One region of the Streptomyces sp. NPDC018045 genome, then DNA from elsewhere that is predicted to be linked to it. Evidence: riboswitches for the same ligand, from Rfam matches in the RefSeq annotation. Region 1 holds a riboswitch; each other region holds the start of a gene.

Region 1 (9,430 bases):
GGCCCATCCCCGCCCCACCCCAGAGGAGCCCTCATCCCATGTCCCTCCCCGAACCGCTTCCCCTCTACGGAGAGGACTACAAGCGTGACCCGTACCCCCTCTACGCCGAGCTGCGCGAGCGCGGTCCGGTTCACCGTGTCCGGTTCCCGAGCGGTGTGTGCGCCTGGCTCGTCACCGGTTACGAAGCCGCGCACCGGGCGTTGAACGACCCACGACTGGGCAAACATCACTCCCGGGGCAACGCGGCCTGGCGCGCCCGTGCCTCGATCATGCCGGAGCCGCAGCACTCCCAGCTCCAGGTGCACCTGCTGCACCAGGACCCGCCCCGGCACACCGCCCTGCGCCGGCTGATCACCGACGCCTTCGCTCCCAAGCGCGTAGCGGAACTCCGCCCGCGCTTCGAGGCCCTGGCGGACGCGCTGCTCGACGAGCTGCCGCCCGCGAGCCCGGCGCACGGCGGTACCACCGATCTCGTCGGGTCATTCGCCGCCCGCTTCCCCTTCCTCGTACTCGCCGAGGTCATCGGTCTGCCGGACGAGTTCGCCCGGCGCTTCGACCGGGACTGGGGCAAGGTCGTCCAGCCCGTCGGCCCGGAGGATCCCGGGCGCCCGGCGTACGAGGCGAGACTGCGCGGCCTGCAGGACTACATCGCCGGGCTGGTACGTCACAAACGGCAGGCCCCCGGTGCCGACCTGCTCTCCCGTCTCGTCGCCGCCCACGACGCGGGAGCCCTGGACGGCGCCGAACTGGACTCCATGATCTTCCAGCTCCTCGTCGCCGGACAGGAACCCGTCACCAACCAGATCACGACGGCCCTGATCGCCCTGCTGCGCCACCCTCAGCACCTCGCCGCACTCCGCGCCGACTCGGCGCTCCTCCCCCGCGCCGTCGAGGAACTCCTCCGTTACGACAGCGCCTTCGAGCTGACGACCTGGCGTTTCCTCGCCGAGGACGCGGAAGTGTCCGGCACCCGCGTCCCGGCCGGCGACTCCGTGATCGTCTCGCTGTGCGCGGCCAACCGCGACCCCGCCCGTTTCCCCGTACCCGACACCCTGAACCTCGACCGGTCCCCCAACCCCCACCTCGCCTTCGGCCACGGCATCCACTTCTGCCCGGGCGCCACGCTGGCCCGTACCGAACTGCACATCGCCCTGGAAACGCTGCTCCGCCGCCTGCCCGGCCTCCGGCAGGCCGTACCGGACAGCCGGCTGACATGGATCCCGGCAGTGCTCGCGCGCGGCGTCGACAAGCTCCCTGTCGCCTACGGGCCGGGCACCGACGGCGGAACGGTTACGACGCGGGCCGATGCCGGAACCACACCCGGCTGCCCGTTCAGCGGGACCAGCGGCACCGGGGAGGCCACCACCCGATGAAACCGACGAGACCGACGAGACCGACGAGCCCCATGCTCTCGATGCGCCCGATGTACCCGATGAACCCCATGCGACAGACGAGACCGATGAGACAGGCGACCGACTCGACGACGGACATGAACCCGAGCGACGCGGCTGCCGACCCTTCCACCGCCATAGCCAACGACATCCTCGCCCTCCTCCTCCCCCACCGCCGCACGCTGGAGACACCACACAGCGCCTACGACCACCAGGACCCCACTCCCGCCCACTTCCCCCACCAACTTCAGCAGGTGCGGCGCCTGGTGGCCGCCCGCCGCCCCATCCGTCTCACGCTCCCCGGCTTTCCCTGCAAGTCCCCCAACCCCGCCAAGGTCATCGGCCACCTCCCCGACGAAGGCGAACGCCTCGCGCTGCGCTTCCTCGACGGCCTCTGCGCCGCGATAGGCGAGCGGTACGCGCCGGGCGCGCGGCTCGTCATCTGCTCGGACGGGCACGTCTTCAGCGATGTGATCGGCGTGCCGGACGCGCACGTCGACGCGTACAACGACGCGCTGCGCGCCATGATCCGTACGGCCGGGCTGTCCCACCTCAGCACCTTCGACCTCCGGGACGTCTACGGAGACCTGCCCTGCGACGTCAAACGCGCGGAGGTGCACCGCCGCTACGCCCCGTCCCTGGACTCCCTGCGCGCCGAAACCCGCGGAGCGGCCGCCAACGACGGCATGCGCAGCGGCCACGGCGGTCGCGACAGCGATAGCCGTGGCGAGGGTGACAGCGATGGCGAAACACTGCGCCTCTATCGCGGCATCACCCGCTTCCTCTTCGAGGACAGCACCGGATTCGAGGGCACCCGCTCCGCCCTGCAACGTGCCTGCCGCAGCCGCGCCTACAGGGTCATCCAGCGAAGCCGCGCCTGGGGCGCGCTGATCGCCGAGCACCATCCGGACGCCGTACGGCTGTCCATCCACCCGCAGCCGCGCGGCGCGGCGAAGTTCGGCATCCGGCTGCTCGACGCACCCGACGTGTGGATGACGCCCTGGCACGCGTGCGTACTGCGGGACGCGGACGGCGGTGTACGACTGATGCGCGCGGCGGACGCGGCACAGCGCGGGCGGCTCGTCCACCGGGACGGCCACCCCAGCCACTACGTGCGCGAAGACTGATCGGATCGCCTCGTGCACGGAAGCCGATCGGACCGCCACGCGTACGGGAGCCCCTCCGGCCACCACGACTACACGGCCGGGCGGCCGGCACCGGATCAGCTACCGGCACCGACCCGCCTAACGGCACCGGCTCAACCACCAGCGCCAACGGCCCCGCGCTGATCGACGGCGATCAGCGGGTCCCCCGTCAGCGGGTGGTCGACCACCGCCGCCCGCACCCCGAAAACCTCGGCCAGCAGCTCCGGCGTCAGAACGTCGCGCGGCGCGCCGGACGCCACCACCGTCCCCTCGGAGAGCACGTGGAGCCGGTCGCAGACCACGGCCGCCGCGTTCAGGTCGTGCAGCGAGACGAGCGTTGTACAGGCCCGGCCGCGCAGCAGGGCCAGCAGCTCGACCTGGTGCCGTACGTCCAGGTGGTTCGTCGGCTCGTCCAGTACGAGGACGTCCGGGGCCTGGGCGAAAGCGCGGGCGAGCAGGGCCCGCTGCCGCTCCCCGCCGGAGAGCGCCGAGAACCGCCGCCCGCCGTGCTCCGCCAGCCCCACGTCGGCCAGGGCGCGGGCCACCGTCTCCCGGTCGGCGCGGTCGTCGCCCGCGAATGCCCGCTTGTACGGGGTGCGGCCCATCGCCACCACCTCGTGGACGGTGAGTTCGAAGTCGCCGCCGCGTTCCTGGGGCAGGGCGGCGATGTGCCGGGCGGTGCGCGTCGGCGGCATGGCCCGGATGTCCTCCCCCGCGAGCAGCACCCGGCCCGCTTCCGGGCGCAGATGCCGGTAGACCGTACGCAGCACCGTGGACTTGCCGCTGCCGTTCGGACCGACCACCCCCGCGATCTCGCCCGGCGCCGCCATCAGACGCACCCCGGCCACCACACACCGGCCGGCGTAGGACACCCGCAGATCCTCGATGTCGATCCGCAGACCGTGGCCCGTGGTCGTGTCCGTAGCCATGCGCGTCGGCGTGTCCATCGTCGCCTCCGTGGGCGTGTCCATCGCCGTCTCCGTAGCTGTGTCCGTAGCTGTGTCCGTAGCCATTTCCGTAGCTGTGTCCGTAGCCGTATCCGTAGCTCTGTCCGTCACCGGGCCCGTAACGGCAGCCGCGGCGCCCACACCCGTAGGCCCGCTCCCGCTCACGTCCCCATTCCCGTCCCCGCCCCCGTTCTCCTCCCCGCTGACGCTCTCGCCCCCGCTCACGTCCCGCCCCCCAGCCGCCGGTCCAGGACGTACAGCAGCACCGGCGCGCCGATCAGCGCCGTCACCACGCCCACGGGCAGTTCCTGGGTATCCATGGCGGTACGGCACACGATGTCCACCACCACCAGCAGGAGCGCCCCGGTCAGCGCGGCCAGCGGCAGCAGCCTGCGGTGGTCGCCCCCCACGATCAGCCTGCACAGATGCGGCACCATCAGCCCCACGAAGGCGACCGCCCCGGACACCGACACCAGGACGCCGGTGAGCAGGCTGGTCACCACGAACAGCGTGCGGCGCAGCCGGACGACGTCCACGCCGACGCTCGCCGCCGTCTCGTCCCCCATCGTGAGCGCGTTCAGCGCGCGGGCCCGCGCCTGGAGGACCAGCAGCCCGGCCGGCACGGCGAGCGCCGGCAGGACGAGCGTGCCCCACGTGGCGCCGCCGAGGCTGCCCATCAGCCAGAACAGCACGCCGCGCGTCTGCTGCTCGTCCCCGGCCTGTAGGACGAGATAGCTGGTGAACCCCGCCAGGAACTGCCCGATGCCGACCCCGGCCAGCACCAGCCGCAGCGGCGCGAAGCCGCCGCCCCGGCGGGCCAGCGTCCACACCAGCGCGAACGAGGCGAGCGCCCCGGTGAAGGCGGCCAGCGACAGACCCACGCCCCCACCCAGGCCGAACGTTCCGCCCGCGCCGAACACCCCGCCCGTTCCCGCCATCGCGCCCGCGCCCAGCACGATCGCGGCCACCGCGCCGAGCGACGCACCGTTGGAGATGCCCAGCAGGTACGGGTCCGCCAGCGGGTTGCGCACCAGCGCCTGGGTGGCCGTACCGACGAGCCCGAGGCCCGCGCCGACCAGCGCGGCGAGCAGCGCCCTCGGAACGCGTAGCTGCCAGACGATCAGGTCGTCCGTACCCGGCCGGGGCGGCTCACCGCCCAGCCGCCGGAACACCACCGACCACACCTCGGCCGGAGCGATGTCGGTGGCACCGAGCGCGACGGCCGCGGTCAGCGCGCCGAGCAGCGCGACCAGCAGACCGATGGCGAGCCATACGGTACGAGCCGCGCCTACGGCTCCCGTAGGGGCAGCGTCCGGGGCCGTACGGTCCGACCCGTTACGCTCCTCGACCCGCTCGGCCTGCCCGGCCTGCCCGGCCCCCTCGGCCCGCCCGGCTGACTCGGACCGCTCGGCCGACTTGGCCCGCTCAGCCGGCTCGGCCCGCTCGGACGTCTCGGCCCGTCCGGACGTCTCGGCCCGTCCGGCCGACTTGGCCCGCCCATCCCGCTCAACCTGATCGGCCCGCTCAGCACCGAACGGCGCCATCAGCGGCCCGCCCCGGACGTGGCCAGCCGGTCCGGGTAGAGCGTCTCCGCGATCTGCCGTACCGTGTCGGCATTGCCCACCCCGGCGATGGTCGTCCGCTCCGAGCCGATCCGAAGGAATTTTCCGTCCTTCACCGCCCGCAGCCCCGCCGTGGCCGGAAACTCCTTGAGAAATCTCTCGGCCTCGTCGAATGCCTTCTCGTTGGCCGCGGCGCTGCCCCGGTTCCGTACGCCGAGTTGAATCCAGTCCGGGTCCTTGCCGACCACGTCCTCCCACGACACCGGCTTGAAAGCGCTCGCGCAGTCCGCGAAGACGTTCCGCGCCCCGGCTTCGGTCAACACCGCGTTCGCCACCTGGCGATTGCAGACCGCGACGGGCTGTTTCGTCCCCGCGTCGAAATCGAAGAAGAAGTACGACGGCCGCTTCGCCGCGGGCACGTCCGCGAGGGCCGCATGTACCGAGGAGACCTTCTTCCGCATCTCCCTCACCAGTTGCGTCGCACGCTGCGAAGTGCCCGTGACCTGCCCGAGCCGCTGAATGTCGCCCTCCACCGCCGACAGATCCCGCTGCGGCACCTTCTTGCGCGGCGCGCACGCCGTCGACGCCAGATAGACGTGCTTGATGCCCGCCGCGGCGAATTCCTCCTCGGTCGGCCCGGTCGCCGCTCCACCCATGGTGCCCATGGAAGCGAACGTGTCGATATAGACGTCGGCTCCGGAACCGAGCAGCTTCTCCTTCGGAATCACCGTCTTCCCCAGCACCGGGACACGCTGCGCGCGGGCATCGAGTTCAGGCGGCAACGTGCCCTTTCCGGGCGGGAATCCGGTACCGATGACCCGGTCACCCGCACCCAGCCGGAGCAGCATTTCCAGGCTCGCCGCATTGCTCGTGACGATTTTCCGCGGCGCCTCGGTGAACGTCGTCCGCCGCCCGTCGCAATCGGCAACCGTGACGGGAAAGCCTCCCGCCGCGCCGCCCGAACCGGCCGATCCGCCCGCAGCCGTACGCCCGTCACCACTGCCGCAACCAGTGGCCAGCGCGGCCACCGCCAGCACCACCACTGACGCCGCCGTCGTCACCGATCGCTTTCCGGTCACCGACTTCACCAGACCCACGCGAGGACGCATACGTCCGCTCTCCCTGCCTCTCGACTGCCCACGGCCCGCGTATACGGGCCCAGGACCAGGTAGTCGAGCGGACGGCGCCCCGGGTTCCCGCCATGTTGGTCCGATGACCTTGTCCGACGCCCCTGTCCGATGACCATCCAGCGATCATGACCATGACCATGTGGCCAGCGGGCGTTAGAGTGTCCGGGCCGTGGTGTCGGGAAGACCGGTGAAGACCTTCGGGTCCAGACCGGAGCGGCCCTCGCCACTGTGATCGGGAAGTTCCCGCCCCTTTCCGTACGCGCCGGGCGCCCGTACGGAGCCACTGGCCGCAGCCCGCGGCCGGGAAGGCAGGGGCGGGCGCGTACACCCGTCAGCCAGGAGACCGGCCACGGCATCTCACGAAATGATCCACGAGGTGCTGGAGCGTGACCACCGGATGCCCCTGTCCGCCGATTCCCCTACGCCGTCCCCGACTTCTCCGCCAACCCCTCCCCCAGCCGCAACGTCGTCCCCCTCGCCTTCCCCCTCCCCGCCCCTTCTGCCCGGGTTTCGCTGGCGGCGCCAGGACACCGTGCGGACCGCGGGCCTGATGGCGGTCATAGCCGCCCTGCACGTCGTCGCCTTCGGTGTGCTCTTCCTGCTGGTCGTGCCGCAGCACTACACCGTGGGCTCGCAGGTCTTCGGGGTCGGCCTCGGCATCACCGCGTACACCCTCGGCATGCGGCACGCCTTCGACGCCGACCACATCGCCGCCATCGACAACACCACCCGCAAACTGATGGCCGACGGCAAGCGCCCGGTCTCGGTGGGCTTCTGGTTCGCGCTCGGGCACTCCAGCGTGGTCGTCGCCATGGCGGCCCTGGTCGCCGGCGGCGCACAGTTGGCCGGCACCCTGCTCGACGACGGATCGAGCGCCCACCAGGTGCTCGGCACCGTGGGCACCACGGTCTCCGGCGGCTTCCTCTACCTCATCGCCGCCCTCAACCTCGTCGCGCTGGCGGGCATCTGGCGGGTGTTCCGCGCGATGCGGCAGGGCCGGTACGACGAGACGGAGCTGGAACAGCACCTCGACTCCCGCGGCTTCATGAACCGCGTACTGGGCCGCTTCACCCGCTCCATCACCCGGCCCGGCCAGATGTACCCGCTCGGCCTGCTCTTCGGCCTCGGCTTCGACACCGCGACCGAGGTGACGCTGATGGTGATGGCGGGCAGCGGCGCGGCGGCCGGTCTGCCGTGGTACGCGATCCTGGTCCTGCCGCTGCTCTTCGCTGCGGGGATGAGCCTGTTCGACACGCTGGACGGTACGTTCATGAACTTCGCGTACCAGTGGGCGTTCTCGAACCCGGTACGCAAGGTCTACTACAACCTCACGATCACCGGCCTGTCGATCGCCGTCGCCTTCTTCATCGGAACCATCGAACTGGTCACCGTCCTGCACGAGAAGCTGGGCCTCACCGACGGCCTCACCGGCTGGATCTCGTCGATCGACCTGGACAACGTGGGCTTCATCATCGTCGGCCTGTTCGTGGTCGTCTGGGCGGCCGCCCTGGCGTACTGGCGGCTGGCCGGGGTGGAAAAGCGCTGGTCGGCCCGGGCGACGGAGGGCCGGGAGGCCGCTTGACCTAGGAGGCGCGGCGGCTGGGGGGCGGTAGGTCGCTTGGCGTGCGGGGGCGCGGAGCCGGGATCGGAAGGCTGCTTGGCCTACGGGGACGCGGAGCCGACCCGACCACGCGTACCCCGCTCTCAAGCTGCCGACCCGGGCGCCGCGCCCACCTTCCCCTTCGCACCGCCGACCCGGGCGCCGCGCCCCCTCCCCCTCAAGTCGCGGAACCGGCCGCCGCGCCCGTCTTCACGTCCCGCCCCCAGCGCGCCAGCTCGGCTTCGAGGTCGAGCGGACGGAGCCGGTCCGGTTCGTCCGGCCCCGGCCAGTCCTCCCGCGGCACCCGCCACATGACCTCGAACTCGTTGCCGTCCGGATCCTTGGCGTACACCGACTTGGACACCAGGTGATCGGTGGCGCCGACCAACGCGCCCCGCTCCGCCAGGTCCGCCGACACGTCCGCCAGCTCGCCGAGGGTGCCGACCTCCCAGGCCAGGTGGTAGAGCCCCACCCGCCCATGCTCCGGCCCGGGCGCCGCGGCGCCGACCGCGAACAGCCCGAGGTCGTGATCGTTCGCGGTCCCCTCGGCCCTGAGGAACGCGGCCCTCCCCGGGATCTCGCTGTCCACCCGGAACCCCAGCGCCTCCGTGTAGAAGTCCACAGCGCGCGCCACGTCCCGTACGTAGAGCACCGCGTGATTCAGCCGCCGCACCGCCACGTCAACCCCTCACCTTCCGCTTCTCCACTCACGTCGCTTTCGCTTCCTTCAAGTCCGCGTGGTCCCGGCCCGAGGACGTTTCCCCCGGCTCTGGCCCGACGTCGCTTTCCTCGGCAGCCGGCCCGACGTCGCTTCGCCGACCGCCGGCTCGGCGTCGCTTCGCCGACCTCTCGTGGACCTACGTGCCTGCACGTGGTCGTACGTGTCTTCACTCGACCCCGTGCGACCCCACGTGGGCCCATGCGGCGTCATGTGGGCCCACGCGGCTTCACGGGCCCCCCACGGCTTCAAGTGACCCCCACGGCTTCACGTGGGCCACGCCGTTTCACGTGGCCTCACATAGACCGGCACATAGCCCCGCGCGGCTCACATGACCGCACGCGCCCCCGCAGCCTCACGTACGCCAACCGCCCCCACGCGGCCTCACTTCACCCAGTTCCACCCAGCTCAGCCTCAGTCGCGTACCAGCAGAATCACGAACGCCGCGACCACGCCGAACACCAGGGCAGCCACCCCATATGCGAGCCGGTGCGTACGCAGCACCGGGAGCAGCCGGTCGACCGCGTAGCGGCCGGGCCCGGTCAGCGCGAGGGCGCCCGCGCCCGCCGTGAGCAGCAGCTCGTACTCCACGCCCTCGGGCGCGAAGAAACCACCGCCCCACTTCACCGCCAGCGCGTTCACCATCGTTCCGACGACCGCCGCGCCCGCCAACGGCGTCAGCAGCCCGAGCACCAGCCCGACGCCGCCGAGCGTCTCACTGAGGCCGGCCACCACGGCCATCGCCTTGCCTGCCGGGTAACCGCTGGCCGTGAAGAACTGCCCGGTCCCGTCCAGCCCGGCCCCACTGAACCAGCCGAACAGCTTCTGCGTACCGTGCGCGGCCATGATCAGACCGACCGCGAGCCGCAGCACGAGCAGACCGACGTCGTACGCGTGCGGAGTGGCGGCGTGCCGGTCGTCGACACCGCTGCCGTAG
Region 2 (9,430 bases), on a different contig from region 1:
GGGCTCGTCCACCCGCACGGACTCGACGGCGTCCAGCCCTCCCCGGACCACCACGGTCCCCACCGGCTCACCGGCCCGCGGGCGTCCCCCCTCGGTGCTTCCGGTCCCGCTTCCGTCCCCGCACTCGGGCGCGTCCCCGCGCCCGTGCTCGTACGCGTAGGAGATGTCCGCCCCGCCCCGCCGCAGCACCTCGAAGAATCCGGTCCGGGTCGGGTTCAGGCAGACGCCCGGCACCCGCAGCGTACCGCCGTCCCCCCACAGCAGATGCGCGGCCACGGGATACGCCGCGAGCGACGGATCGGCCGGTACGTCGATGCCTCCCGGCACCTGGAACGCCCGCCCGGCCCACACGAGTTCGCTGTCCCCCTCGTCCAGCTCACCGCCGAACGAAGCGAGCATCCGCTCGGTGTGGTCCCGCGAACGCACCGGGTGCCGTACGGTCCCGGGCAGGCCGGCGGCGGCCAAGGCCAGCAGTACCCCGGACCGTGCCTGCGCGCTCCCCACGCGTAACTCCACCGTCCTGCCGGGCCGGCACACCGGTCCCTTCACCCAGACGGGCAGGCAGCCGTCGTCCCCGAGATACGTGATGTCCGCGCCCAGTTCGGCCAGCGGGTCGACCAGCCAGTCCATCGGCCGGTGCCGCAGTACGTCGTCGCCGTCCACCACCGCCGGGGTGCCACTCCCCGCGAGTACGCCGATCAGCAGCCGGGCCGCGGCGCTCGACCCTCCGGTCTCCACGTACGGCACGCCCTCGGGCCACCGGGCGACATCCGGGTGCTCCCGTACCCGCTGCGGCACCGGTGCCGCACCGCGCCGCACGGTCAGCGTGGCGCCGTCCGCACCGGCCACGACCTCCACGCCCAGCGCGCGCATCGCCGGCAGCAACGCGCGTACGGCGCCGCCCACGTTGGCGTTGCGCACCGTCAGCACCTCGGGTGCTCCCGGAAGCAGGGCCGCGAGCAGGGCCCGGTGACTGACCGACTTGTCGCCCGGCACCCCGACGCTCAGCGCACCGGCACCGACGGCCGCCGCGGCCCGCCCGCCGTCCACCACCAGATCCGCCGATTCGGTACCCGGCTTGTCGAATGTCTTCCGGGTCCCTCTCCGGGCGTCAAGCACACCTTGCTCCTTGTTCCTGGACACCGGGTTCAAAGTCGCCCGGGACACCCGCCTTGCAGTCGGCATCACCATGACGGCACGGGGGATTCACCGCGTACGGCAACGTGAACGCCTCACCGACACCGCATCAAGAAGGGGAAAAACCCCTCGGTCAAAACCGCGGTCGCCGCGGCGGACCGGAATGTCCGGCAGATGCCGGGGACGGGGATTCGATGGTCAGGGCTCGATGGACAGGACTCAATTGACGGTCACCCCTCCCCGCGGTACGGCAAACCATGGGCAAGGCCCCCGTGGCGAGGCCGACTCAACCACCCGTACAGAGCAACTGTCAATGAATAGTTGACCACTTCATCAAGTCCCCCACACCCCCCGGCCCCCAAAGAAAACCATCCTTCCCCCACGCGCCCCACCGCAATCCCACCGCCACGCAAAAGGTTCCCGGAAACCCCTCGAACCCCGCTCCGCAGCCCGTCACCACCACCCACCTGACACCTCGCGCACCCTCTCCCCAGGCCACCACGCACCCACCACGACCGCGCCCGGCCACTCCCACCACCTCATCCACAAACTTCCCACCGGAAGCAACAGCGAGAAATACAGCGACCAATAAGCGGCACAGAAACACCCTCGGCGGCGGTGCCGACGACGCCTTTGCCGCATTCGCAGAACGGTGCGCCGCCCGGATGGCCGATGCAGCCATCCCGGAATCCCGCTTCAGCCGCGGTGAACTCACGATCGGGCGAGGCGCGCGACGAGGCAACGCCCCACCCGAATCGGCCCGGCAGGGTTTTCTGTTGCGGTGTGGCGGCGGAGGCACAAGGGCCGCCCGACCCGCCCCGCCGGCTCCCCTCGTGTCCCATCTCACGCGCCGCCACACGAACAGGTCTGTCCGTACGAGGGGTGAGGGACCTACTCTGTCCGGTGCAACTGGTTCGCCCTGTCCGCCAGGCAGGTGCGTCGCAAGAGGGAACCCGGTGGGAATCCGGGACTGCCCCGCAGCGGTGAGCGAGAACGACCGCCGTCATACGCACTGGATCCGGGCCGCGGATCCGGGAAGCGACGGCCAGTAGGTGCCCGCCGGACGAAGGTCCGGCAGGCGTGCCCGCGAGTCCGAAGACCTGCCCGTTGCCCGCGTGCGTCCATACGTGCGCGGACATTCCGGTGACCTCGAGGGCGGGTCGGCGTACACATCAGACGAGCACGCGTGCCGTTCGGCGGCGCCGGGTGGCCCGTCCGGTGCGTCATTCCTTCGCGTTCTCGTCCCGTCACCGGGACTCGGAGAAGAACACGTCCGCGAAGGAGATTCCGTGACAGCGAAGCCCGCAGCCGCGGCAGCACGGGCCACCGTGTACGGCTACCCCCGCCAGGGTCGCAACCGGGAACTGAAGAAGGCCGTCGAGGGGTACTGGAAGGGCCGCGTCAGCGCGGACGCGCTGACGGAGACCGCGAAGGACCTGCGCCGTTCGAACTGGCAACAGCTCGCCGACGCCGGCATCCACGAGGTACCGACCGGTGACTTCTCGTACTACGACCATGTGCTGGACACCAGCGTCATGGTCGGAGCGGTCCCGGAACGGCACCGCCCCGCCGTCGAGGCCGACGCCCTGGACGGCTACTTCGCGATGGCGCGCGGCACGCAGGACGTGGCGCCGCTGGAGATGACCAAGTGGTTCGACACCAACTACCACTATCTGGTACCGGAGTTGGGCCCTGACACGGTCTTCACCACCGACTCCGCCAAGCAGGTCGGCGAGGTGCGGGAGGCGCTCGCGCTCGGCCACGCGCCGCGCCCGGTCCTCGTCGGCCCGGTCACCTATCTCCTGCTGGCCAAGCCCGCCCCGGGTGTCGCCGCCGACTTCGATCCGCTGACCCTGCTGGACCGGCTCCTGCCCGTCTACGCGGAGGTCCTGGCCGACCTCCGTGCGGCCGGTGCCGCGTGGGTGCAGCTCGACGAGCCCGCCCTGGTGCAGGACCGCACCCCGGCCGAACTCAACGCCACCGAGCGCGCCTACCGCGTCCTCGGCGGCCTCGACGACCGCCCGAAGCTGCTGGTCGCCTCGTACTTCGACCAGCTCGGCGAGGCCCTGCCGGTGCTCGCCAAGAGCCCCGTCGACGGTCTCGCGCTGGACTTCACCGAGGCCGCCGCGGACAATCTGAACGCGCTCGCCGCCGTGGGCGGCCTGCCCGGCAAGCGGCTGGTCGCCGGTGTCGTCAACGGCCGCAACATCTGGCTCAACGACTACGAGAGGTCGCTGGGCACGCTCGGTACGCTGCTGGGCCTGGCCGACCGGGTCGACGTGGCGGCCTCCTGCTCCCTGCTGCACGTGCCGCTCGACGCCACCGCCGAGCGGGACATCGACCCGCAGGTCCTGCGCTGGCTCGCGTTCGCCCGGCAGAAGACCACCGAGATCGCCACGCTCGCCCGCGCACTCGCGCACGGCACCGACACGATCGCCGCCGAACTGGCCGCCAACCGAGCCGCCCTGGCGTCCCGCGCCGGTTCCGCGATCACCCACGACCCCGCCGTACGGGCCCGTACCGCCGCCGTCACCGACGCCGACGGCCGCCGCTCGGCGCCCTACGCGCAGCGGACCACCGCGCAGCGGGCCCACCTGGGCCTGCCCCTGCTGCCGACCACCACCATCGGCTCCTTCCCGCAGACCGCCGAACTGCGCACCGCCCGCGCGGATCTGCGCGCGGGACGCATCGACACGGCCGGGTACGAGGAGCGCATCGAGCACGAGATCCGCGAGGTGCTCTCCTTCCAGGAGCGGGCGGGCCTCGACGTCCTCGTCCACGGCGAGCCCGAACGCAACGACATGGTGCAGTACTTCGCGGAACAGCTCACCGGCTGCCTCGCCACACAGCACGGCTGGGTCCAGTCGTACGGCACGCGCTACGTCCGGCCGCCGGTCCTCGCGGGCGACATCTCACGGCCCGAGCCGATGACGGTGCGGTGGACGCGGTACGCGCAGTCGCTCACCGACCGGCCCGTCAAGGGGATGCTGACCGGCCCGGTCACCATGCTCGCCTGGTCCTTCGTCCGGGACGACCAGCCGCTCGGCGACACCGCCCGGCAGGTGGCGCTGGCCCTGCGGGACGAGGTCGCCGACCTGGAGGCGGCCGGCACCTCGGTCATCCAGGTGGACGAGCCGGCCCTGCGCGAGACACTGCCGCTGCGCGCCGCCGGCCATGCCGCCTACCTCGCCTGGGCCACCGCGGCGTTCCGCCTCACCACCAGCGGCGTACGGGACCGTACGCAGATCCACACGCACATGTGCTACGCCGAGTTCGGCGACATCGTCCGGGCCATCGACGACCTCGACGCCGACGTCATCAGCCTGGAGGCCGCCCGCTCCCACATGCAGGTGGCCCGGGAACTGGCCGAACACGGCTACCCGCGGGAGGCCGGGCCGGGCGTGTACGACATCCACTCGCCCCGGGTGCCGAGCGCCGAGGAGGCGGCGAGCCTGCTGCGCAAGGGTCTCGGAGCCATCCCGGCCGAGCGCCTGTGGGTCAATCCCGACTGCGGTCTGAAGACCCGCGGCTGGCCCGAGACCCGCGCTTCGCTGGAGAACCTCGTCGCCGCCGCCCGGACCGTCCGGGCGGAGCTGCCGCCCTCGGCCTGACCTGAGCCGGTGGCGGTGGCGGCGAGGACCTCGGCTCCTCCGCCGCCTCCGGTTCCGCACGGACGACCGGGGCTGAGGGGCCCCGGTGTGCCGCCGGGGTGAGGGCCCCGGCCGCAGAACGGGCGGGCGCGGAACGGAACTGAGGCTGCTCCGCGCCCGCCCGTGACGTCCTGAAGGCGGTCAGCTCTCCCCCGCGCTCTCCAGGACGATTTGCAGCTCGACCTCCTGGTCGCCCGAGACCGTGCCTTCCGTACGGACGGAGAACGCGCGCGTCAGCACGTCGCGCAGCCGGTCCACCGCCAGGTGGCTGCCCTGGAGGTCGGCGGTGACGGTGGCGGCCAGGCCCACGCTCGGCCGGACCTCGCCGCGTACCTCCGAGGTTTCGAAGGTCTCGGTCCAGACGGTCGGGTGCCCGGGCTGTTTCGGCTCGTCGTGCGCGGTGTCGCCGGCGGCCCGGTCGGAGTCGAAGCAGCTCCGCAAGGTGCTGAACACGGCCTCGGCGTCGGCCGGGGACTGTGCGCTGAGCACGACCTGGGCCGGCTCGTCGTTGTGGGGTGTGCGGGTCATGTGGGCTGTGTCCTCTCCGCGCTGTGCGTTGGGGTGGTGCGGCGGGCTTCCTTGGCCGCCCGTTGGGGTACGACGGTGTACTTCGGGTCCTCGGCGGAGGCGATGCCGGCCGCGAAGACCCCGAAGCGGGTGCACGCGGAACCGGCGAGCAGCGCCAGGCCGCTCGCGGCGGCCAGCGGGCGTGAACGGCCTCCGCACACGGCGCCCACGGCGGCTCCGGCCGCGGTGAGCGTCCTCGCCGTACGGAGCAGCGTGCCGGCCCGCCCCGCGCGGTAGGTTTCCGCGACCATGCCGAGGCGCCGTTCGGCGGCCTTGGTGACCGCTTCGTCGGCGGCCGCGGCCAGTACCGCGGCGCAGCGGGCGGGCGCGGTCTCCCGTGCGGGGGCGACGACGAGCGCCATCCCGCAGGCGGCGGCCGTCGCCGACGCGGCGAACAGGTACGGGAGTTCGCGGTGGGCGCCGTGCCAGGCGGGGACGGCGGTGTCCGCCGCGAGGACCGCGGTGTAGGTGGCGACGGCCGGTCCGAGGAGCGCCGCGGCGCCGGTCGCCACGGCGCCCGCCCGGGGCAGCCTGCCGGTGACCGCGGCCGCGGCCGCGGCGCCCGCGGCGGGCCCGTAGGCGGCCAGCAGCCAGGAGCCGACGCTCATCGGCGAGGTCGGCTTGAGGACCCGCAGCATGTTCCCGAACCGGCCGGGTCTGCCGAGGTCGTTGACGAGCGCCGCGGTGGACAGGGAGACCGCCGCCAGGGAGGAGACCTTCATCGCGGTGGCGGTGGTGGCGCGGCCGGTCGCGTGGGCTCCGGCGGCCAGCACCGATCCGGCGCCGGCCAGGCCGCCGAGGAAGAAGTACCCGGCGATGTCCCGGGCGCGCCAGGCGGGCGCCTTGATGACCGGTCTGCCGTAGTACGACGCGAACTCGGCCGGCGGTGCCATGAGCTGCTCGCCCCGGCCGCGCTTGCCGCCCCGGCGTCGTCCTCGGCCGTCGCCCTCTCGGCCCGGCCCGGCCCCGTCAGGCCCGCCCGGCCCGCTCGCCCCGCCGCGCAGCATCTCCGGCGCGGCGGCGCGCCCAGGGAGCCCGCCCTCGGAGCCCTCACGGGTGACATCGGAGCCGTTCATCCGTTCATCCCTCGTCCGTTGATCGCCATCCGTTCATCGCCTGCCCTTCCGGACGGTGGTGATGCCGAGGTGCTTGAGTGCGGGCCCGGCGAACGCCAGCGCGATGCCGCCGGCCAGCGAGAGCGCCGCGGTGCCCGCGTGCTTCCACATGGCGGGCAGGTCGCGGGTGGTGACGACGGGGTCCGGTGGCAGTCCGTAGACCTCGGGTTCGTCGAGGAGCAGGAAGAACGCGCCGTCCCCGCCGACGCCGTCGGTCGGCTCGTGACCGTACAGCCGCGCGTCGGTGACGCCTGCCGCGTGCAGTTGGCCGACGCGGAGCGCGGCCCGCTCGCGGAGTTCGTCCAGCGGCCCGTACTGGATGGATTCGGTCGGACACGCCTTGGCGCAGGCGGGTTCCTGTCCGGCGCCGAGCCGGTCGTAGCACATGGTGCACTTGAAGGCGCGGCCGTCGGCGGGGCGCTGCTCGATGACGCCGTACGGGCAGGCGGGTACGCAGTAGCCGCAGCCGTTGCAGATGTCCTCCTGGACGACGACCGTGCCGAACTCGGTGCGGAAGAGCGAGCCGGTGGGGCAGACGTCCAGGCACGCGGCGTGCGTGCAGTGTTTGCAGACGTCGGAGGCCATCAGCCAGCGCAGCTCACCGCCGGGGCCGGCCGGGTCGCCGCCCGGCGGCGCGCCGCCGGTGCCCGGCGTGTCGGCCAGGGGCAGTTCCGTACGGCCCTCGGGAGCGGGCGGAGCCTGGTCCGCGGCCGGGTCCCGGCCCGGCGGTACGGATTGTTCGATGAAGGCCACGTGCCGCCATGTCGACGCCCCGAGGCCCTGTGTGTTGTCGTAGCTCATCCCCGACAGGGTCAGGCCGTCCTCGGGAAGCGCGTTCCACTCCTTGCAGGCCACCTCGCACGCCTTGCAGCCGATGCACACCGACGTGTCGGTGAAGAAGCCCGTCCGGGGCGGTGCGCCGGGGTGGCCCGCGTCGCCGACCGGGTCCGGTTCGACGCCGCTGAGCAGGTGGCCGGTCATGGGCGGGGCTCCGTTCCGGTGGTCGCGTCGAGGCCGGCGCGCCGCCGGTGGGCCGCGACCAGTTCGGGCAGTCCGGGGCCGCGCGGGCGGCGTCCCGGCCGGATGTCGGCGGTGAGCGCCTTGTCCTCCTGGATGTGGGCGTTGGGGTCGAGGGCGATCGCCACCAGCTCATTGGCGGCGTCGCCGGTGACCACGCCGTTGGGCCCCCAGTGGAAGGGCAGGCCGATCTGGTGGACGGTGCGGCCCTGCACGGTCAGCGGGGTGATCCGCCGGGTGACCATGACGCGGGCCTCGATGGCACCCCGCGCGGTGATGATCGTGGCCCAGCCCAGGTGCTCCAGTCCGCGTTCGGCGGCGAGCCGCGGGGAGATCTCGCAGAACAGCTCCGGCTGGAGTTCGGCGAGGTAGGGCGACCAGCGGCTCATGCCGCCCGCGGTGAAGTGTTCGGTGAGCCGGTGGGTGGTGACGATGTACGGGTAGACGTCGGCGCCCGGCTCGTCGCCGCTGGGGTGGTAGCGGTTGCCCTCGTGGGGGTGCAGGCGGCGGACCGGTGAGCGGGGCGTGGCCGGGTACAGGGCGTTGCCGAACGGGGAGTCCTGGGGTTCGTAGTGGGTGGGCAGCGGCCCGTCCACGAGGCCGGCGGGCGCGTACAGCCAGCCCTTGCCGTCCGCCTGCATGATGAACGGGTCGTCGCCGCGCAGCGCGTCGGGGCCGGTCGCGCCGTCCGGCGGCTCGTGGTCGGGGGCGCGGTCGGGGATGAAGTCCGGCACGTCGTGGCCGGTCCAGGTGCCTTCGGCCGCGTCCCACCAGACGTACGCCTTGCGTTCGCTCCACGGTGTGCCGTCCGGGGCGGCGGACGCGCGGTTGTAGAGGATGCGGCGGTTGGCGGGCCAGGCCCAGGCCCATTCCGCGGCCACCCAGTCCTGTTCGGTGTGCGGCTTCCTGCGGGCCGCCCGGTTGACGCCGTCCGCGTACACGCCGCAGTAGATCCAGCAGCCGCACTTCGTCGAGCCGTCGTCTCTCAGCTCTGTGTACGCGGTCAGCGGGGCGCCGTCCGGGCCGTGTCCGTTGATCTCGGCGAGCACGGCGTCGGCGACCGGCTCGTCGAGCGGCCCGTGCACCGGGTAGTCCCAGGTCAGGTCCTGTACGGGTCGGTCCATCGGGTCGGTGGAGGCGGCCAGTTTCGCCTTGATCCGCCGGCCGAGGTGGTACATGAACCACAGGTCGCTGCGGGCGTCGCCCTCGGGTTCGACGGCCGCGTGGTGCCACTGCACCCAGCGGTTGGTGTTGGTGAAGGAGCCGGACTTCTCGGTGTGCGCGGCGGCCGGGAAGAAGAACACCTCGGTGCCGATGTCCTCGGTGCGCAGTTCGCCGGTCTCGATCTCCGGGCCGTCCTGCCACCAGGTCGCCGACTCGATGAGGGAGAAGTCCCGTACGACCAGCCACTCCAGGTTGGCCATGCCCAACCGTTGCAGGCGGGTGTTGGCGGAGCCGACGGCGGGGTTCTCCCCCATCAGGAAGTAGCCCTCGCAGACGCCGTCGAGCTGGGCCATGACGGTCTCGTACGTGGCGTGCGCGCCGGTCAGACGCGGCAGGTGCCCGAAGCAGTAGTCGTTGCCGGCGGTGGCCGCGTCGCCGTAGTACGCCTTGAGCAGGCTGACGAAATAGGCCCGCATGTTGCCCCAGAAGCCCTTCTCGGTGCGGCTGGAGCGGACGAAGGTGTCCAGGTCCTGGTGCGCGTGGGCGTGCGGCATCGGCAGGTAGCCGGGCAGCAGGTTGAACAGGGTGGGGATGTCGCTGGAGCCCTGGATGGAGGCGTGGCCGCGCAGGGCCTGGATGCCGCCGCCGGGGCGGCCGATGTTGCCGAGGAGCAGTTGCAGGACGCTCGCGGCCCGGATGTACTGCGCGCCGACCGTGTGCTGGGTCCAGCCGACCGCGTAGACGAAGGCGCTGGTGCGGTCGCGGCCCGAGTTGGCGGTC
Region 3 (9,430 bases), on a different contig from region 1:
TGTCGGCGAGCCGGAACTGGAGCGCCTGCGCGTCCAGCAGCCGCCCCCCGAACGCCTCCCGGTCCGCCAGGTACGCCTGCGCCGCGTGCAGGGCGCTCTGCCCGCCGCCGAGGGAGCAGGCGGCGATGCCGAGCCGGCCGCCGTTGAGGCCGCTCATCGCGATGCGGAAGCCGTCGCCCTCGGCGCCGAGCCGCCGGTCCGCGGGGACGCGGACCTCGTCCAGGATCACCTGCCGGGTGGGCTGCGCGTTCCAGCCCATCTTCTTCTCGTTGGCGCCGAACGACAGGCCCGGGTCGTCCCGCTCGACGACGAACGCCGAGATGCCGCCCGGCCCTTCCTCGCCGGTACGGGCCATCACCACGTACACCTGCGCGGCCCCCGCACCGGAGATGAACTGTTTCACGCCGGTGAGCACATAGGCGTCGCCGTCCCGCACCGCCCGCGTGCGCAGCGCGGCCGCGTCGGACCCGGCGCCCGGCTCGGTCAGGCAGTAGCTGCCCAGATCCGCCATCGCGCACAGGCCGGGAAGCCAGCGGGCGCGCTGGGCGTCGTCGCCGTACCGGTCGATCATCCAGGCGACCATGTTGTGGATGGAGAGGTAGCCCGCGATGGACGGGCAGGCGGTGGCCAGCACTTCGAGGACCAGCACACCGTCCGCGCGGCCGAGCGCGGAGCCGCCGTGCTCCTCCCGTACGTAGATCCCGCCGAGCCCGAGTCCGGCGGCCTTGCGCAGCACGTCCACGGGGAAGTGCTTGTCCTGGTCCCAGGCCACGGCGTGCGGCGCGATGTGCTCCTGTGCGAAATCCAGTGTCGTCTCGGCGATGGCGAGCTGATCCGCGGTGAGCGAGGTCAGCGAGGCGGCCGTGGTGGCGGTGGTCATGACGCTCATCGTCCTCAGCCCATCGTCGGGATCGTGAAGCTCGCGCCCTCCTTGACCCCGGAGGGCCAGCGCGAGGTGACGGTCTTGGTACGGGTGTAGAAGCGGACCGCGTCCGGGCCGTGCTGGTTCAGGTCGCCGAAGCCGGACCGCTTCCAGCCGCCGAAGGTGTGGTACGCGACCGGTACCGGGATCGGCACGTTCACGCCGACCATGCCGGTGTTCACCCGGCGGCTGAAGTCCCGCGCGGTGTCCCCGTCGCGGGTGAAGACGGCCACGCCGTTGCCGTACGGGTGCTCCGTGGGCAGCCGCAGCGCCTCCTCGTAGTCCGCCGCCCGCACCACCGACAGGACCGGGCCGAAGATCTCCTCCTGATAGATCCGCATGTCCGGGGTGACCCGGTCGAACAGCGACGCGCCCGCGAAGAAGCCGTCCTCGTGGCCCGGCAGGCTGAAGCCCCGGCCGTCCACGACGAGTTCCGCGCCCTCCGTGACCCCGAGGTCGACATAGGCCCGGACCCGGTCCAGCGCGTCACGGCTGACCAGCGGTCCGAAGTCCGCGTGCGGGTCGTCGGAGCGGCCGATGCGCAGCGTGCCGATCCGCTCCTTGAGCCGGGCCACCAGCGCGTCGGCGGTCTCCTCGCCCACCGGTACGGCGACCGAGACCGCCATGCACCGCTCGCCCGCCGATCCGTACCCGGCACCGACCAGCGCGTCCACCGCCTGGTCGAGGTCGGCGTCCGGCATCACGATCAGGTGGTTCTTGGCCCCGCCGAAGCACTGGGCGCGCTTGCCGTGCGCGGCCGCCGTCGCGTAGATGTGTGCCGCGACGGGCGTGGAGCCCACAAAGCCGAGCGCCTCGACGCGCGGGTCCTCCAGCAGCGTGTCCACCGACTCCTTGCCGCCGTGGACGACGTTGAGGACGCCCGGCGGCAGCCCCGCCTCCAGGAACAGCTCGGCGAGCCGCGACGGCACGGACGGCGCCCGCTCGGACGGCTTCAGCACGAACGCGTTGCCACAGGCGATGGCCGGCGCGAGCTTCCACAGGGGAATCATCGCCGGGAAGTTGAACGGGGTGATGCCGGCCACCACGCCGATGGGACGGCGCAGCGAGTGCACATCGATGCCGGTCCCGGCGTTGTCGGTGAACTCGCCCTTGAGCAGGTGCGGAATCCCGGCGGCGAACTCCACCACCTCCAGGCCGCGCTGGAGGTCGCCGTGCGCGTCCGCGACCGTCTTGCCGTGCTCGCTCGACAGCAGCCGCGCCAGCGCGTCCCGCTCGCCCTCGACCAGGTGCAGGAACCTGAGCAGCACCCGCGCGCGCCGCTGCGGATTCCACTCGCCCCACTCCGGCTGGGCGGCCTCGGCGTCGGCGACGGCGGCCGTCGTCTCGGCCCGGTCCGCGAGCGGGACGCGGGCCTGCACCGTGCCGGTGTTCGGGTCGTACACATCGCCGTACGCACCCGATGTTCCCGGTGTGTGCTTGCCGCCGATGAAATGGGTCAGTTCTCGGACCATGGGGGGCCTGCTCTCGTCAGGTGAGATCCGGGGATGGCACGGCCGGGCCCACGGGCGGCGCGGATGACGCGCGGACCGTGGCGGGGCCGTGGGACGCGAAAGGCGCGAAACCGTCAGCGCGCGGGCGGTGCCGCGGGCCGGACCGGATCACCTGGGCTGTGGGTACGCACCGGTGCCATGCGTGTCTGCTCCATCCTCGTGGACAACACGGAACAACACCCGCGGCCGGTATCCTGGCTTCCGGATCATCGCGCGCCGCCCGCCTTCCCGACTCACCTGCGTCAGTGGCGTGTTGCTCGGCGTCGCACTTCCCGGTCACAGTGGCGGGACCACGCCGGACTCACACCGGCTTCCCTGCACCGCGGGCCTTCGCCACGAACATATAGTTGGACGTCCTAGTAAGTCCAGGGGTGCTGGAGATCTTGCGGGTGGCGGGGCTGCCGGGGCGCGGGGCGGGGCGGGGGCAGGGGCGCCACCCGTACGGCGGGGACGGGCCTCGTGCGGGCAGGCCCCGACGGCCCTTCCGGCCGGCCCCGATGATCCGCAGACCGCGCTGGAGGATCTCCAGCGGCCGCACGGTGGCCGGCGCCTTGCTGTGCGTCCCGAGCGCTTCGGCGGTCTCTCACCCATATTGCGCGCCGTTCCGGTCACCCCGGTCGTCAGGCCGCCGCAGGACCCAGTGGCTTTCCCGGAAGGCGTCGCCGAGGACTCCCGCCGTCTCCCCCAGCCGGGCGCAGGCGGCGGGGGACTGCTGCCGGGCGATCGCGCCGAACATGTCGAAGAGCACCGCGGTCATGACATCACCTCGAAGAAAGCCGCTACGTTCCGGGCCCGTACTCACAAAATGCGCGTTTGAGTGCACACTCGGCATGGGGCATGGGTGTATCTCACCCGCCGGCGCCCTGACAGGGCGCGGAGCCCAACGGAGGGGCGGGGAGGAAGTCGCAGCGGGCGTGTTGATGTGCTACATCAGCGACATGAATGTCTCCGAACGCCACCGGTTCATCCTGGCCCTGCTGGCCGAGCGCAACCGGGTCTCCGTGGCCGAACTCGCCCGCTCCACCGAGACGTCGGAGATGACCATCCGCCGGGACCTGGAACTCCTGGAGTCCCGGGGCGCCCTGCGCCGGGTGCACGGCGGCGCGGTGACCGCCCTGCTCAGCGGGGTCGAGCCACCGTACGCGGTGCGGTCCATGGTGGGCGGCGAGACCAAGGCGAAGCTGGCCGACGTGGTCGTGCGGATGCTCAACGACGGGGAGACCGTCGCGCTGGACACCGGCACCACGGCGGTGGCCGTCGCCCACGCCATGGCGGGCCGCCGGCTGACCGTCACCCCGCTGTCCCTGCACGCGACCATGCCGCTCGCCGAACACGAGGGCATCCGCCTGCTGCTCCCCGGCGGCCAGGTCCGGCCGGGGGAGCTGTCCTTCTACGGGGAGGCGGCGCTGCGCACCTTCGAGGACCTGCGCTACGACACCTTCATCCTGGGCTCCTGCGGGGTGGACGCGGCCAGTGGGGCCACCGCCTACAGCCTGGACGACGTGCACGTGAAGCGGGTCGCCGCGCGGGCGGCGCGGCGCATCATCCTGGTGGCCACCGCGGAGAAGCTGGGACGGGTGGCGCTCGGCCGGATCTGCTCGGTCGAACAGCTCGACGTGGTGGTGACCGACGCGGCGCAGGGCACGCCGGTGGTCGAGGAGATGCGCGCGGCGGGCGTGAACATCGTGCACGTGTGACCCTGCGGGCCGCGGGTGCTCGCTCCCCAACCACGTTCCACAGGCGCGCAGTTGCGTATCGGCCGCGGTGCGCGGCTGCCGTCCGGACACCTCTGTCGCCAGCCCGCCCCGGAAGGTGCCGGAAGCCCTTCCAAGCCTTACGCACACATCTTTTGTGCGTTATGGTCAGCCGCGATGAGTGAATCGACTGCCTCCATCACCGGGTCGCCGCCGTCGCGGCGCTTGCGTACGGCGCGCGCCTGCACCTTCGTGGCTTTCGCGCTCAACGGTTTCGTCATGGGGATGTGGATCGTGCACATCCCCGCGATCGAGCACCGGGTCGGCATCAGCCATGCCGTCCTGGGCTGGCTGCTGCTCTTCCTGGGCGCCGGCGCCTTCGCGGGCATGCAGCTCTGCGGGGCGTCGGCCGACCGGTTCGGCAGTCGCGCCATCGTGCTGGCCGGCGGCGCCCTGTGCAGTGCCACGGTCTTCCTGCCCGGCGTGGCCGACTCGCCGTGGACCCTGGCGGCGGCCCTCCTGGCCCTCGGCTTCGGCAACGGCTGCCTGGACGTCAGCATGAACACCCAGGCTGTTCAGGTCGAGCGCGGTTACGGCCGCCCCGTGATGTCGGCCTTTCACGCGGTGTTCTCGGTCGGCGGCGTCATCGCCGCGCTGATCGGCGCCCGCACCCTGAGCTGGGGCTGGCGGCCCTCCCTCACCCTCGCTGCCGTGGCGGTGGCCGGCGTACTGATCACCCTCGCGCTGGTGCCCGGCCTGCTGCCCCCGGAGCGCTCCGCCCCGGCCCCGGCCGGCCCGGAGGCGGCGGAGCGCGCCGCCCCGGCCCCCGAGCGCCGTACGCCGTCGCAGGTCTGGGCGCTGGGCGTGCTCGCCTTCATGCTCATGCTGTGCGAGGGCGTCGCGAACGACTGGAGTGTGCTGCATCTCAAGGACGTGCTCGACGCCCCCGCCGCGACCGCGGCCCTGGCGTACGGCGGGTTCTCCACCGCCATGACCGTGGGCCGGTTCGTCACCGACCGGGTGGTGGCCCGCTTCGGCCGGGTCTTCGTGGTGCGCTACGGAGCCGGCCTCGCGGCCGTCGGTCTGGCGCTCGCGTCCCTCTCTCCCTGGGTTCCGTTCGCGCTTGTCGGCTGGACCCTTTTCGGTATCGGACTGTCCGGGTGCATTCCGCAGTTCTTCACCGCGGCGGGCAATGTCGACCCGGCGTCGTCCGGGGCGAACGTCTCCCGCGTGGCGGGCATGGGATATGTGGGAATGCTGGCGGGCCCCGCCGTCATCGGGCCGCTCACCCGTCTCGTACCCCTGAACGTCGCCTTTTTCCTGCCCGTCGCCTTCTGCGTGGCCGCGGTGTGTTCCGCCGGACTGCTGCGTCCGGCCCGCACGGTGACCAGCGCTCCCGAACCGGTGTCGGCCGAGGCGTGAACCGCGTCCGTACGGTGGCCGACGGCACCCACAGCCTCGCCGACTACCTGGACAAGAGACGCGTCCACCCCCGCGCGCAGGCCGCCACCAAGGACGAACTCCTCGCATACCTGGCCGGCGGCCTGGACACCGCGGGTGCCCTCTGGGACGTCCGCGCCTTCGTCTGCGCGGTACGCCTGCGCATGACGCAGGGCACCAACGGTTTCCACGGCATCGCCCTGCTGACCGCCCGCAGCCGGGCGGTCAGCGGCCCGGCGGCCGCCTTCGCGCGGGTGCCGGCGGAGCTCGACTGGCGCGGGGCCGACGGCCGCCCGGTCCGCGACGTGTTCCTCCTCGCGGCGCCACACAAGCTCCGGGACACCGGCTGCGTACACGCGTACTCGGTCCTCGCCCGGCACACCGCGCACCCGGGCTTCCGCCGGATGCTGACGGAGGCCCGCACCACCGACGACCTGTACGACCTCTTCCGGCTCATCCGCTGAGACCGTCCTTCGGCCGGGAATGACCGGTGTCAGGAAACGCGGGGAGGCGGACGGCGGATTTCCCCGGCCAATCCCGCGGCCGGAGGCGGTGGAGAAGGGAAGCAGCGCCGTTACTGCGACAGGGCGTAGGCCAGGAAACACATGACGACGACGGACAGGACGGCGGACACCTGGTAGCGCGCCGGGTACGCGTACTTCTCCCGCTTCACGCCCCGGCCGATCTCCTCGGCGTACCGGTACATGAGTTTCCGCGACGGGAACAGCCCGATCGTGATCCCGAACCATGCGAAGGAGTACAGCACCAGCATGTGCCGCGGGGTCCAGTGCTGGTACTGGAGCTGCCCGACCAGGACCATGCCGAGGCAGCAGGCGAGCGAGATGACCGGAAAGACGATTTTCCCCTTGCGCCCGGGAATCCACTTGGCCATGGCGAAACAGAAGACGAAAGTCGCCGTGGCCGCCATCAGTAACAGCCAACCGAGCGGGAGCGATACGAGCATGAAGTGGTCCTTTCGGCGCGCGGGATGACGTGAGGGCCGGCGACACACGCGTCACCGGCCCTTGCGCCTTGCCGTGCGAAAACCCCGGTCAGATCCCCAGCGACCCCAGGAGGCCGGTGACCGGCGACACGAGGTCGTGTCCGAACTCCGTAATCTTCGTCACGACCCTACCGCCGCCGAGGGAGCCGATCCACCTGGACTGCCCGAAGGTGATCAGGCCGAGCGCCGCGCTTCCGGCGGACGCCATGAATTCATTGCTCCCGAAGCCGTGCTCGATCCCCGTGAACACCGAACTCAGCCCGCCGAGCGCCACGGAGGTGACGCCGAGCCCGAACGCGATGGGTTCGAGGATGGGCGCGGCGGGCGGGAAGATCAGACCGGCCAGGCCGAGACCGGCCGACAGGAACCCGGTGCCGATACTGGCCCAGTTGGTGGCGTTGGCCCACCACCCGGCATCCCGCCACCACGGTGTGTCACCGCCCCCGACCTGGTCGTTGTCGGCCGAGTCGACCGGGTTGTGGCCGCTCTCCCTGGCCTTCCGCGCCGCCTCGGCCGCCGCCTTGGCCGCCGCCGCGATCTCCGCCCGGCGCTTGGCCGCGGCGATCTGGTGGGCCTGGCTCGCGGCCGCCGCCGCCGTCCTGGCGTCCTTGCCCGCCTGGACGGCGGAGGCGTGGGCGCTGGCGGCGGAGGACTGCGCGCTGTTCGCGGAGGCCGTCGCGCGGCGCGCGGCGTTGAGCGCGCGGTTGGCGGAGAAGTTCGCCGACCGGGCGGCCGACCGGGCGGTGGCGGCCGCCTTCTTCGCCTCGTTCGCCGAAGCCTGCGCGGCGGCGGCCGACTTGTCGGCGGCGTCCGCGTTGTCCTTCGCCTCCTTCGCGTACGACGCCGCCCGGTCGGACGACTTCTTGGCCTTGTCCGCCCAGTCCAGCGCGGCGTCCGCCGCGTCACGGGCCTTGGCCGCGGCCTCCTGGGCGCGCGCGGCGACTTCCTGCGCCTTGTGAGCGGTCTTCGCGGCGGCGGCGATCGCGCCCCGGATGGCGGCGATGTGGGTCGCGGAGTCGTGGTCGAGCTGGGCGGTCTTGTACTGCACCGAGGCGACGAAGTTGCGGCGTATCCACGCCGGTCCCTCCAGCGCGGCCTCCGCGTGCGCCTTGGTGTACGGGCCCGCCTTGGCCAGGATGGCGGCGGTCGCGACCGCGTCGTCCTCCTTCAGCGCCTCCTGGTAGGCGGAGTTGAAGAACGTGTGCAGCGCCTTGGCCGTGCCGGCGTCGAGCGCGGCGTTCGCCGCCCGCTTGACGGCGGTGCCGGGGGCGTTGGCGAGGACACGGGTGAGCTGGACGCGGTTGTCCATCGCGGCCGCCTCGACGGCGCCCGCCTCCAGGAAGACGGTGGGTGCCTCCGGGGCGTCGCTCTCCAACGCCTTCTGCGCCGCCTCGGCGATGGTCGGGTTGGAGATCTGGGCCAGGTAGAGGACCGTTTCCCGGTCGTCCTGGCCCTGCGCGATGACCCGGTCGGTGTCGATCCAGGTGTGGACGTCGGCGTCGGCCCCCGACAGGGCGAACCGGGCCGCCTCCCTGCTCCACGTACCGTGCGAGTCGCACAGGGCGATGGCGGCCTGGCGGCCCACCGTCGCGGCCAGGCCGAGGTCACCGGCCTTCAGCGCCGCATCGGCCCGGGCGACGAGGTCCTTCGTGGCCTGATCGGTCTGTTCCGCCTGCGACCGCTTCTCGGCCAGTTCGGCCCATTCCTGCTGTTCGAGCTGCGCCAGCAGCCGGGCTTCCTCCCGGGCCTGCTTCGCGTCCTCGTCCAGGCGCTGCCACTCGGCCTCGCGCGCCTTCTTCTCCACCTCGATGGCCTCGGTGACGGCCGTGGTGGCATTGTTGGCGGCCTTGGTGGCCTCGTTGGCGAACTCCTGGGACTTCTTCGCGTATTCGACGGCCTGCCCCGCGTACTTGGCGGCCCACTCGGCGGCGTCGGCCGACTTCTCCGCGTGGTCGGCGGCGGAGTTCGCGGCGTCGCGGGCGGCACGGGCCGCCTTCGCGGAGGCGTTGGCCAGCGCCTGGGCGGTGCCGGCCGCGTTGGTGGCGATGGCGGCGTTCGCGTTGGCGATGCCCGCCTGGCGCTTGGCCTCGGCGGCCTCGGCCCGCGCCTTGCCCGCCGCGGCGGCGGCCGTGGCGGCGCTGCCGGCGGCGGAGGCGGCGTTGCGGGCCGCGGAAGCGGCGGCGCTCCCCGCGGAGGCGGCCTGCGCGGAAGCGGAGGCGGCGTGGTCGGCGGCCTTCGCGGCCGTACGGGCCTTGGCCGCGGCATTGCGCGCGGCGACCGCCGCGTTCTTCGCGGCGGACGCCTGCGAGGCGTTCTTGGAGGCCGCGATGGCGGAGTGGTACGCGCGGGCGGCGGCGCTCCCCGCGGTGGCGGCCGCGTGGCTGGCGGCGGTCGCGGCGTAGGCGGCCCGGCGGGACGCGGCGACGGCGGCGTGCGAAGCGCGGATCGCGGTACGCGCGGCGTCGGCGGCGCCCCGGGCGGCGCTCGCCGCCTTCCGGGCGGCCTTGCCCGACTTGACCACGTCCTCCTTGGCCGCCTCCGCCTCGGCCGCCGCCTTCTGGGCGGCCTCCTTGGCCTTCTCGGCCGCCGTCACGGCGCGGGCGGAGGCTTCCTCGGCGAGCTTGGTCTGCGCGTCGGCCCGCTTGCCCTCGCGTTCGACGACCGCGACGAGTTCCTCGATCGTCGCCGACTCCTGGTCGCGGGCGCGCGCGATGTGCTGGCCGGTGTCGAGGAACCACTCGATGTCCTGGGCGGAGCCGGACAGGGCGCGGGAGGCGTACTTCTTCACCTCGGGCCCCGCCTCGGTGAGCAGCTTGGAGACCTCCACCCGCATGTCTTCCTGGCGCGCGGTGTACTGGCC

Evidence for each region. A riboswitch is a leader RNA that binds a small molecule or an ion and turns the genes downstream of it on or off. The one in region 1 is predicted to bind cobalamin.
Region 2: linked by a shared signal. The riboswitch ahead of metE (5-methyltetrahydropteroyltriglutamate--homocysteine S-methyltransferase) and the one ahead of ACH4EB_RS02465 (HoxN/HupN/NixA family nickel/cobalt transporter) in region 1 are both predicted to bind cobalamin.
Region 3: linked by a shared signal. The riboswitch ahead of ACH4EB_RS04400 (CoA-acylating methylmalonate-semialdehyde dehydrogenase) and the one ahead of ACH4EB_RS02465 (HoxN/HupN/NixA family nickel/cobalt transporter) in region 1 are both predicted to bind cobalamin.

What each region holds. Positions count from the first base shown of each region.
Region 1 covers NZ_JBIRFL010000001.1:584,363-593,792, forward strand. The annotation lists gene ACH4EB_RS02440 (cytochrome P450) at 39-1,373, shown strand; gene ACH4EB_RS02445 (L-tyrosine/L-tryptophan isonitrile synthase family protein) at 1,460-2,518, shown strand; gene ACH4EB_RS02450 (ABC transporter ATP-binding protein) at 2,650-3,435, opposite strand; gene ACH4EB_RS02455 (iron chelate uptake ABC transporter family permease subunit) at 3,705-5,027, opposite strand; gene ACH4EB_RS02460 (ABC transporter substrate-binding protein) at 5,027-6,085, opposite strand; cobalamin riboswitch at 6,329-6,542, shown strand; gene ACH4EB_RS02465 (HoxN/HupN/NixA family nickel/cobalt transporter) at 6,540-7,757, shown strand; gene ACH4EB_RS02470 (VOC family protein) at 7,954-8,454, opposite strand; gene ACH4EB_RS02475 (DoxX family protein) at 8,908-9,430, opposite strand, start outside.
Region 2 covers NZ_JBIRFL010000009.1:235,432-244,861, reverse strand. The annotation lists gene ACH4EB_RS22450 (3-phosphoshikimate 1-carboxyvinyltransferase) at 1-1,119, opposite strand, end outside; cobalamin riboswitch at 2,031-2,260, shown strand; gene metE (5-methyltetrahydropteroyltriglutamate--homocysteine S-methyltransferase) at 2,427-4,748, shown strand; gene ACH4EB_RS22440 (hypothetical protein) at 4,929-5,315, opposite strand; gene nrfD (NrfD/PsrC family molybdoenzyme membrane anchor subunit) at 5,312-6,430, opposite strand; gene ACH4EB_RS22430 (4Fe-4S dicluster domain-containing protein) at 6,464-7,450, opposite strand; gene fdh (formate dehydrogenase) at 7,447-9,430, opposite strand, start outside.
Region 3 covers NZ_JBIRFL010000002.1:71,654-81,083, forward strand. The annotation lists gene ACH4EB_RS04395 (acyl-CoA dehydrogenase family protein) at 1-889, opposite strand, end outside; gene ACH4EB_RS04400 (CoA-acylating methylmalonate-semialdehyde dehydrogenase) at 895-2,394, opposite strand; cobalamin riboswitch at 2,600-2,786, opposite strand; gene ACH4EB_RS04405 (hypothetical protein) at 3,017-3,190, opposite strand; gene ACH4EB_RS04410 (DeoR/GlpR family DNA-binding transcription regulator) at 3,372-4,130, shown strand; gene ACH4EB_RS04415 (MFS transporter) at 4,305-5,549, shown strand; gene ACH4EB_RS04420 (PTS sugar transporter subunit IIA) at 5,546-6,031, shown strand; gene ACH4EB_RS04425 (hypothetical protein) at 6,142-6,531, opposite strand; gene ACH4EB_RS04430 (hypothetical protein) at 6,620-9,430, opposite strand, start outside.